DNA from 4 places in the Streptomyces sp. NPDC002309 genome. Region 3 is predicted to be linked to each of the others. Evidence: predicted binding sites of a transcription regulator. Region 3 holds the regulator's gene; each other region holds the start of a gene.

Region 1 (2,197 bases), on a different contig from region 3:
GACGACTGGGCGGGCGAGATGCCCGACATGATCCGGGTCTTCCTCGACAAGGTCACGGCGAAGGGCTACGCGGTGGGCCGCCTGGAGGACTACCTGTGATTCGGCGCGGGTGGACGGCCGGGGCCGCGGTGCTGCTGGCCCTGCTCGCCGGCTGCGCCCTGCCCGACGGTTCGCACGGGCGGTCCGCGGAGGTGGGGGCGGCACCCGGCTCGGCCGCCTCGGAGCCCGCGCCCCACCGCCGCTGGGGGCTGTCCGCGCCGCTCTCCCCGCCGCCCCCGCCCGAACGTCACCCCGCCCGGCCGGTGGACGGGCTCGCCCCGGTCCTCGACCGCATCCCGACCGCCCGCAAGGTCGTCTTCCTCACCTTCGACGACGGCGCCGAGAAGGATCCGCGCTTCGTCGACATGGTCCGCGAACTGCGCCTGCCGGTCAGCATGTTCCTCACCGACAGCGTCGTCGGCCCCGGGTACGGCCACTTCGCGCGGCTCCGCTCGGTCGGCGCGAGCGTCCAGAACCACACCCTCGACCACGCCGCCCTGCGCGGACTGCCGTACGCCGGGCAGCGCGCCGAGATCTGCGGCCAGCAGCAGAAGCTCCGCGCCCGCTTCGGCGTCCGCCCGCACCTGTTCCGCCCGCCGTACGGCACGTACGACACGACGACCCGGAAGGCCGCCGCGGACTGCGGCATCAAGGCGATCGTCCTGTGGCGCGCCACGATGGGCGCGGCCGACCTCACCTTCACGAAGGGCGCCGCCCGGCTGCGTCCCGGCGACATCGTCTCGCTCCCCTCGACCGAGACCCCCGAGCCCATGCTCCGCGACCGCACGACCCGCCTGCTCCGCCGCATCCAGGAGGCGGGGCTGACGGTGGGACGGCTGGAGGACTACCTCTGAGGGGGCGGCACCGGGCGACGCGCCGCGGCCGATTGGCACTCCGCTTGACCGAGTGCTAATCGCAGTCATAGTCTCGGCTCTGGCACTCCCCACTGGAGAGTGCCAACACAGCGACGGGCAGGTCCGGCACCCGCGACGACGGATCCACCTGGTCGCCACCTCAGACAGTTAACCCCGTGAGATCTCCGAAGGGGGAGGTCGGATCGTGACGACCACCAGCTCCAAGGTTGCCATCAAGCCGCTCGAGGACCGCATCGTGGTCCAGCCGCTCGACGCCGAGCAGACCACCGCCTCTGGCCTGGTCATTCCGGACACCGCCAAGGAGAAGCCCCAGGAGGGCGTCGTCCTGGCCGTGGGCCCGGGCCGCTTCGAGGAGGGCAACCGCCTTCCGCTCGACGTCTCCGTCGGCGACGTCGTCCTGTACAGCAAGTACGGCGGCACCGAGGTGAAGTACAACGGCGAGGAGTACCTCGTCCTCTCGGCTCGCGACGTGCTCGCGATCATCGAGAAGTAGTTCACCCACAGCACACCGTTGTGAGCTGCGCCCCTGGCCCCCGCGACCGTTAACGAAGCCGGGCGCCCGGGGCGCAGTTCGTTTACCGCAGACTTTCCGAGAGGGCTCCCGCTGCCATGGCGAAGATCCTGAAGTTCGACGAGGACGCCCGTCGCGCCCTCGAGCGCGGCGTCAACAAGCTCGCCGACACGGTGAAGGTGACGATCGGCCCCCGTGGCCGCAACGTCGTCATCGACAAGAAGTTCGGCGCCCCCACCATCACCAACGACGGCGTCACCATCGCCCGCGAGGTCGAGGTCGAGGACCCGTTCGAGAACCTCGGCGCCCAGCTGGTGAAGGAGGTGGCGACCAAGACCAACGACATCGCGGGTGACGGTACGACCACCGCGACCGTCCTGGCCCAGGCGCTGGTCCGCGAGGGCCTGCGGAACGTCGCCGCCGGCGCCTCCCCGGCCGCCCTGAAGAAGGGCATCGACGCCGCGGTCAAGGCCGTCTCCGACGAGCTGCTGGCCTCCGCCCGCCCGATCGACGAGAAGTCCGACATCGCCGCCGTCGCCGCACTGTCCGCCCAGGACCAGCAGGTCGGCGAGCTGATCGCCGAGGCGATGGACAAGGTCGGCAAGGACGGTGTCATCACCGTCGAGGAGTCCAACACCTTCGGCCTGGAGCTGGACTTCACCGAGGGCATGGCCTTCGACAAGGGCTACCTGTCGCCGTACTTCGTGACGGACCAGGAGCGTATGGAGGCCGTCCTCGACGACCCGTACATCCTCATCCACCAGGGCAAGAT
Region 2 (2,197 bases), on a different contig from region 3:
CCACGTTCGGCACGGTGCCGTCGGGCAGCGGCAGTCCGTCGAAGTAGGACGACGCCCGGGACTTCGTGCGATCGACGACCTGGTCCGGGACGAGCAGCGTGCCCGGCCCGTACTCGGGGCGCAGCCCGCCCACCGCGCAGGGGCCGAGCACCTGGCGCACGCCGACCGACCGCAGCGCCCAGAGATTGGCCCGGTAGTTGATCCGGTGCGGCGGGAGATGGTGGCCGCGGCCGTGGCGGGGCAGGAAGGCGACCCGCCGGCCGGCGATCTCACCGAGGAAGAGGGAGTCGCTGGGGGCCCCGTACGGCGTGTCCACCTGGACCTCGGTCACGTCGTCGAGGAACGAGTAGAAGCCTGAGCCGCCGATTACACCGATCTCTGCGTTCGCCATGACCGGCACAGTAGCGGGCGGGGGCGGGGCGGCAGGAAGGGGTGCCGGAAAGACCGAGGACCCCGCCGGCCCGTGAGCGGCGGGGTCCCGTGAGCGTGTGCGCGCCTCAGGCGGCGGTGGTGCTCGACGAGCTTCCGGTGCTCGACGCCTTCGAGTCCGAGGACGTGGAGGACGACGAGGAGGACGTCGTCGAGGAAGAAGACGTCGAGGACGATCCGGTCGACGCCGGCGAGCTGCTCGACGAGGAGCCGCGGCTGTCGTTCCGGTAGAAACCGGAGCCCTTGAAGACAATGCCGACCGCGGAGAACACCTTCTTCAGGCGTCCCTGGCAGTTCGGGCACACGGTCAGGGCGTCGTCAGTGAACTTCTGCACGGCCTCGAGGCCCTGGCCGCACTCGGTGCACTGGTACTGGTAGGTCGGCACTGTCTTCCTCCTGGCACTCTCACTCGATGAGTGCTAACAGTCGTCAATAGTAACCCGTGCCGCAAGCGAATGAAGTAACGTACATCACCTGCCCAGGGGCAGTGGTCAGGGCTTGACCGTCATGAGGGCACTTGCCCGAGTGAGAAGTCGCGTTGGCGACGGAGTCACAGTGACGTATTCCTCGGGGAAATTCATACTCACGTCACATCTCACCGATCGCGGCAGGTTCGCGATGGCCTGCGCCGCGCGTGACCACTCTGGTTACGCGCGGCGGCGCCAGCCGTGAGCGCAGTGCCACCAGGACCGCCAGCGCGAGCACCGTGCCGCCCGTCGGGACCAGGAATCCGGCGCCGCCCCAGAAGCGGTCCTCCAGTTGTCCGGCGACCGTGACGGCGCCCGCCTGACCGAGTGCCACCGCGCCGGTCAGCCAGGTGAAGGCCTCGGTGCGCGCCCCGGCCGGGACCAGGTTCTCCACGAGGGTGTAGCCGGTGATCAGGGTGGGCGCGATGCAGATGCCGACGAGCAGGCCGAGCGCGGCGAGCAGCAGCACCGACTGTGCCGCCCACAGCCCGGCGGCGGCCAGGGCGAGGGCCCCGTAACCGACGAGCAGGCGGCGCCGAGGGGCCACCTTCCAGGCGATGGCGCCGCACACGATGCCGGACAGCATGTTGCCCGCGGCGAAGGTTCCGTACAGGACGCCGTTGAGGCCGGGCTCGCCGATCGACTCGGTGAACGCGGCCAGCGACACCTGCATGCCGCCGAAGACGGTGCCGATGCCGAGGAACGCGACGGCCAGCACCCGCACCCCGGGGACGCGCAGTGCCGAGGCGTGCTCCACGCGCGCGTGCCCGTCGCCGCCGACCTTCGGCTGCGTGCGTTTCTGCGCGGCGAACAGCAGGCCGCCCACCAAAGTGAGCGCGGCCTCGGTCACCAGGCCGGCCGCCGGGTCGACGGTGGTGCACAGGGCCGTGGCCAGCAGCGGGCCGACCACGAAGGTCAGCTCGTCGGTGACGGACTCGAACGCCGCCGCCGTGGGCATCAGGGGGGAGCCCTGGAGCTTCACGCCCCAGCGTGCTCGCACCATGGGCCCGATCTGCGGGACCGAGGCGCCGGTGGGCACGGCCGCCGCGAACAGCGCCCACAGGGGGGCGTCCGCCAGTGCGAGTGCCGTCAGGGTGAGGCCCGCCAAGGTGTGCACCAGCACGCCGGGGAGCAGTACGGCACGCTGCCCGAAGCGGTCGGCGAGGCGTCCGGCCCAGGGCGCGGACAACGCCATGGAGACGCCGGTGACGGCCGCGGCGGCGCCTGCCACGCCGTACGAGCCGGTGGTGTGCTGCACCAGCAGCACGATGGAGATCGTCAGCATCGCGAACGGCTGGCGG
Region 3 (2,197 bases):
TGCGACACCTCACCGCGGCCGCGGCACATGTCGCACGTCTGCGCCGCCGTACCCGGCGCCGCGCCCTCGCCGCTGCACGTGGAGCAGACGACGGCCGTGTCGACCTGGATGTCCTTCGTCGTGCCGAAGGCCGCCTCGTCCAGCTCGATCTCGATACGGATCATCGCGTCCTGGCCGCGGCGGGTGCGCGAGCGCGGCCCGCGCTGCGACGCCGTGCCGAAGAACGCGTCCATGATGTCCGAGAAGTTGCCGAAGCCGCCCGCGCCGAAGCCGCCCGCGCCGGCCGCGCCCGCCTGGGACAGGGGGTCGCCGCCGAGGTCGTAGACCTGCTTCTTCTGCGGGTCCGAGAGCACCTCGTAGGCGGCGTTGATCTCCTTGAACCGCTCCTGGGTCTTCGGATCCGGATTGACGTCCGGATGCAGCTCGCGTGCGAGTCGCCGGAAGGCCTTCTTGATCTCTTCCTGCGACGCGTCGCGGCGTACGCCGAGGACGGCGTAGTAGTCCGTGGCCACTCAGGACTCCGCCAGGATCTGTCCGACGTACCGTGCCACTGCGCGTACCGCTCCCATCGTTCCCGGGTAATCCATGCGGGTCGGTCCGACCACGCCGAGCTTGGCAACCGCCTCGCCGCCCGAACCGTAGCCCACCGACACCACCGAGGTGGAGTTGAGTCCCTCATGGGCATTCTCGTGCCCGATGCGCACGGTCATGCCCGAATCCTTCGCCTCGCCAAGCAACTTGAGGAGTACCACCTGCTCCTCGAGCGCCTCCAGCACGGGCCGGATGGTGAGGGTGAAGTCATGTCCGAAGCGGGTGAGATTGGCCGTACCGCCGATCACCAGCCGCTCCTCCGTCTCCTCGACCAGCGTCTCCAGCAGGGTGGCGAGCACCGTCTGGACCGTGCCGCGGTCCTCCGCCTCGAACGCCTCGGGCAGATCCTGCACCAGTTGCGGCACATCCGTGAAACGGCGGCCCGCGACCCGGCTGTTCAGCCGCGCCCGCAGATCCGCCAGCGATGCCTCGCCGAACGGCGCCGGGCAGTCGACCATCCGCTGCTCGACCCGCCCGGTGTCCGTGATCAGTACCAGCATCACGCGCGCGGGTGCCAGCGACAGCAGCTCCACGTGCCGCACGGTGGAGCGGGTCAGCGACGGGTACTGCACGACCGCGACCTGCCGTGTGAGCTGCGCGAGCAGCCGCACCGTGCGGGTCACCACGTCGTCCAGGTCGACGGCGCCGTCGAGGAAGTTCTGGATCGCGCGCCGCTCGGGCGCGGTCAGCGGCTTGACCTCGGCCAGCTTGTCCACGAAGAGCCGGTAGCCCTTGTCGGTGGGGATGCGCCCGGCGCTGGTGTGCGGCTGGGCGATGAACCCCTCGTCCTCCAGCGCCGCCATGTCGTTGCGGACCGTCGCCGGGGAGACGCCGAGGCTGTGCCGTTCGGTGAGCGCCTTGGAGCCGACCGGCTCCTCCGTACCGACGTAGTCCTGGACGATCGCGCGCAGTACCTGCAGCCGCCGTTCACTGAGCATCCGCGCGCACCTCCAGTACGTCGTCCCTGGGCGCTCCCCCTGGCACTCTTCGCACGCGAGTGCCAGCCTTACCGGCCCAGTGTACGGCCGTCGGGTACACCCCGGGCAAGGCCGGTCCTGCCACGTCGTGCCGGACGGGGCGGGCGGCGTGCCCGGTCCGCCCTGTCCTCATGCTCGCGAATCGGGACGCTTCGCCCTGCGGGCAGGCGCGAACGCCCCGACAGGGCCTAGCGTCGCCGTATGGGCGTGACTTGGGAAGAGGTGGGCTGGGAGAGGCTCACGACAGGAGTCGGGCGATGCCGGCTGCCCCGGTGGGACTGCACCGTGGGGCTGGTGGCCGGCGAGGGCGCGGCGCTGCTGATCGACGCGGGGTCGAGCCTCGCCGAGGGGGCGGCGCTGCGGGCTCGGGCGGAGGCGCTCGCCGGGCACCGTGTGACCCATCTCGCGCTCACGCACCCCCACTTCGACCACGTCCTCGGCGCGGCGGCGTTCGCGGGGGCCGAGGCCTTCGGCGCGGCCGGCGCGGAGACCGTGCTCGGCGGCGGGCCGGGCCGGGAGGAACTGCGCGCGGACGCCGTCCGCCACGGCCTCGACGCCGCGTCCGCCCGGGAGGCGGCGGACACCCTGGTCGCGCCCCGCCACCCGGTCAGCGGTGAGCGGACCCTCGA
Region 4 (2,197 bases), on a different contig from region 3:
ACGGTCTGAAGACGTTGGACGCGGTGGCGGGTACGGGTCTGACGGCCACCATCCGGCCCAGCCTGGAGTCGTTCCACGAGGCCGGTCTCGTCTGAACCGTCGTGCCGGGGGCCGACCCCGCGGCCCTGGCTCCGTCATTCCACCGGAGGTTTCCACGTGAGCGTCACCGTCCGCATCCCGACCATCCTGCGCACCTACACCGGCGGCCGGGCCGAGGTCTCCGCCGAGGGGGCGAACCTCGGTGAGGTCATCGCCGATCTGGAGAAGAACCACACGGGAATCGCCGCCCGGGTCCTGGACGACCAGGGCAAGCTGCGGCGGTTCGTCAACGTCTACGTCGACGACGACGACGTCCGCTTCGAGAAGGGCCTGGAGACGGCCACTCCGGAGGGCGCCGGGGTGTCCATCATCCCGGCGGTCGCCGGCGGCTGAACCGCCCGCCGGACCGAGCGCGCCTTACCCTGAGTAACACCAATTACTCGGTGTTCACGCAATTGCCCCCTCCGTGAGAGAAGCGGAGGGGGCAATTCAATGTGGTTGAGCGCGGTAGAGTTGGGGAACGCGTCGCGGCACCGCATGCCGGACGCATATGAGTTCCGGCTCCGATGCGATGAGAAGTAGCCAAAGTGTGTGGCTCTTTTGCGTCTTTCACTCCTTTTATGGAGCCCGACTTGCCCTGAATCCGGCTGAATTCTCCATAAATAACCGACCGTCGGCGCCCAGATTTCTCGTCCGATTGACCTGTTGCAGACGGCAGTTGGACAGATACATTCAGCCGCGGTCGACGCGTTCCGGCGCACGCCCCTCACAGCGAATGGTGGGCGAGGTCTGACCCGGATCCGCGAAGTGTGGATCTGTGCAAGGGCCAGTAATAGGGGAGTTAGGCATGGCTCAGGGCACCGTCAAATGGTTCAACGCGGAGAAGGGGTACGGCTTCATCGCGGTCGACGGTGGTGCGGACGTCTTCGTCCACTACAGTGCGATCCAGATGGACGGCTACCGGACCCTCGAAGAGGGCCAGCGGGTCGAGTTCGAGATCTCGCAGGGCCAGAAGGGCCCGCAGGCCGACATGGTTCGCCTCAGCGCTTAGCGCGCGACCACCGTATGTGACGTTTCTGTTCGAAGGGCCCGCGCCTCCCCTGGGGGTGCGGGCCCTTCGGCGTGCGCGGCCGAGGGCGGTCGTGACCGAGGGCGGTCGTGGCCTCGGGGCGGGTGCGCGGGCGGCGCGGACCCCGCCCGGATCCGGGGAGGCGCTTGCACTCGGCAGGGGCGAGTGCTAATCATTGGCGTTAGCACTCTGAAGGTGAGAGTGACAAAAAAGGACCGGGTCGGTGAGGCCGCAAGCCGGGTGGGGCAAGGAACCACACGGCAGGCGAGCCGTCCGTCGCGGGCACCAGCGCGGTCCGGAGCAATCCACCCCAGTCCGGGAGGACCACTTCACATGGCCAAGATCATCGCGTTCGACGAGGAGGCACGGCGCGGCCTCGAGCGCGGCATGAACCAGCTCGCGGACGCCGTGAAGGTGACGCTCGGCCCCAAGGGCCGCAACGTCGTCCTCGAGAAGAAGTGGGGCGCCCCCACGATCACCAACGATGGTGTCTCCATCGCCAAGGAGATCGAGCTCGAGGACCCGTACGAGAAGATCGGCGCCGAGCTGGTCAAGGAAGTCGCCAAGAAGACGGACGACGTCGCCGGCGACGGTACGACCACCGCCACCGTTCTCGCCCAGGCGCTGGTCCGCGAGGGCCTGCGCAACGTGGCCGCGGGCGCCAACCCGATGGCCCTGAAGCGCGGTATCGAGAAGGCCGTCGAGGCCGTCTCCGGCGCGCTGCTCGACCAGGCCAAGGAGGTCGAGACCAAGGAGCAGATCGCCTCCACGGCCTCCATCTCCGCCGCCGACACCCAGATCGGCGAGCTCATCGCCGAGGCGATGGACAAGGTCGGCAAGGAAGGCGTCATCACCGTCGAGGAGTCCCAGACCTTCGGTCTGGAGCTGGAGCTCACCGAGGGTATGCGCTTCGACAAGGGCTACATCTCGGCGTACTTCGCCACCGACATGGAGCGCATGGAGGCGGGGCTCGAGGACCCGTACATCCTCATCGCGAACTCCAAGATCTCCAACGTCAAGGACCTGCTCCCGCTCCTGGAGAAGGTCATGCAGTCGGGCAAGCCGCTGCTGATCATCGCCGAGGACGTC

What was found. Region 3 encodes HrcA, which represses chaperone genes, less so after heat shock. Its sites were predicted from a motif close to TTNGCACTCNGNNNNNCNGAGTGCNAA; they were not measured.
Region 1: the regulator HrcA is predicted to act here: its motif matches at 926-952, upstream of groES (co-chaperone GroES).
Region 2: the regulator HrcA is predicted to act here: its motif matches at 826-852, upstream of ACWCPM_RS20490 (FmdB family zinc ribbon protein).
Region 4: the regulator HrcA is predicted to act here: its motif matches at 1,254-1,280, upstream of groL (chaperonin GroEL).

Annotation. Positions count from the first base shown of each region.
Region 1 is NZ_JBSFCI010000012.1:15,881-18,077, forward strand. Features, by position in the region: gene ACWCPM_RS12665 (polysaccharide deacetylase family protein) at 1-99, shown strand, start outside; gene ACWCPM_RS12670 (polysaccharide deacetylase family protein) at 99-893, shown strand; gene groES (co-chaperone GroES) at 1,099-1,407, shown strand; gene groL (chaperonin GroEL) at 1,524-2,197, shown strand, end outside.
Region 2 is NZ_JBSFCI010000023.1:94,009-96,205, forward strand. Features, by position in the region: gene ACWCPM_RS20485 (S-methyl-5'-thioadenosine phosphorylase) at 1-391, opposite strand, end outside; gene ACWCPM_RS20490 (FmdB family zinc ribbon protein) at 498-815, opposite strand; gene ACWCPM_RS20495 (MFS transporter) at 1,018-2,197, opposite strand, start outside.
Region 3 is NZ_JBSFCI010000001.1:98,071-100,267, forward strand. Features, by position in the region: gene dnaJ (molecular chaperone DnaJ) at 1-512, opposite strand, end outside; gene hrcA (heat-inducible transcriptional repressor HrcA) at 513-1,529, opposite strand; gene ACWCPM_RS00440 (MBL fold metallo-hydrolase) at 1,770-2,197, shown strand, end outside.
Region 4 is NZ_JBSFCI010000026.1:76,674-78,870, reverse strand. Features, by position in the region: gene thrC (threonine synthase) at 1-95, shown strand, start outside; gene ACWCPM_RS22320 (MoaD/ThiS family protein) at 157-432, shown strand; gene ACWCPM_RS22315 (cold-shock protein) at 887-1,090, shown strand; gene groL (chaperonin GroEL) at 1,442-2,197, shown strand, end outside.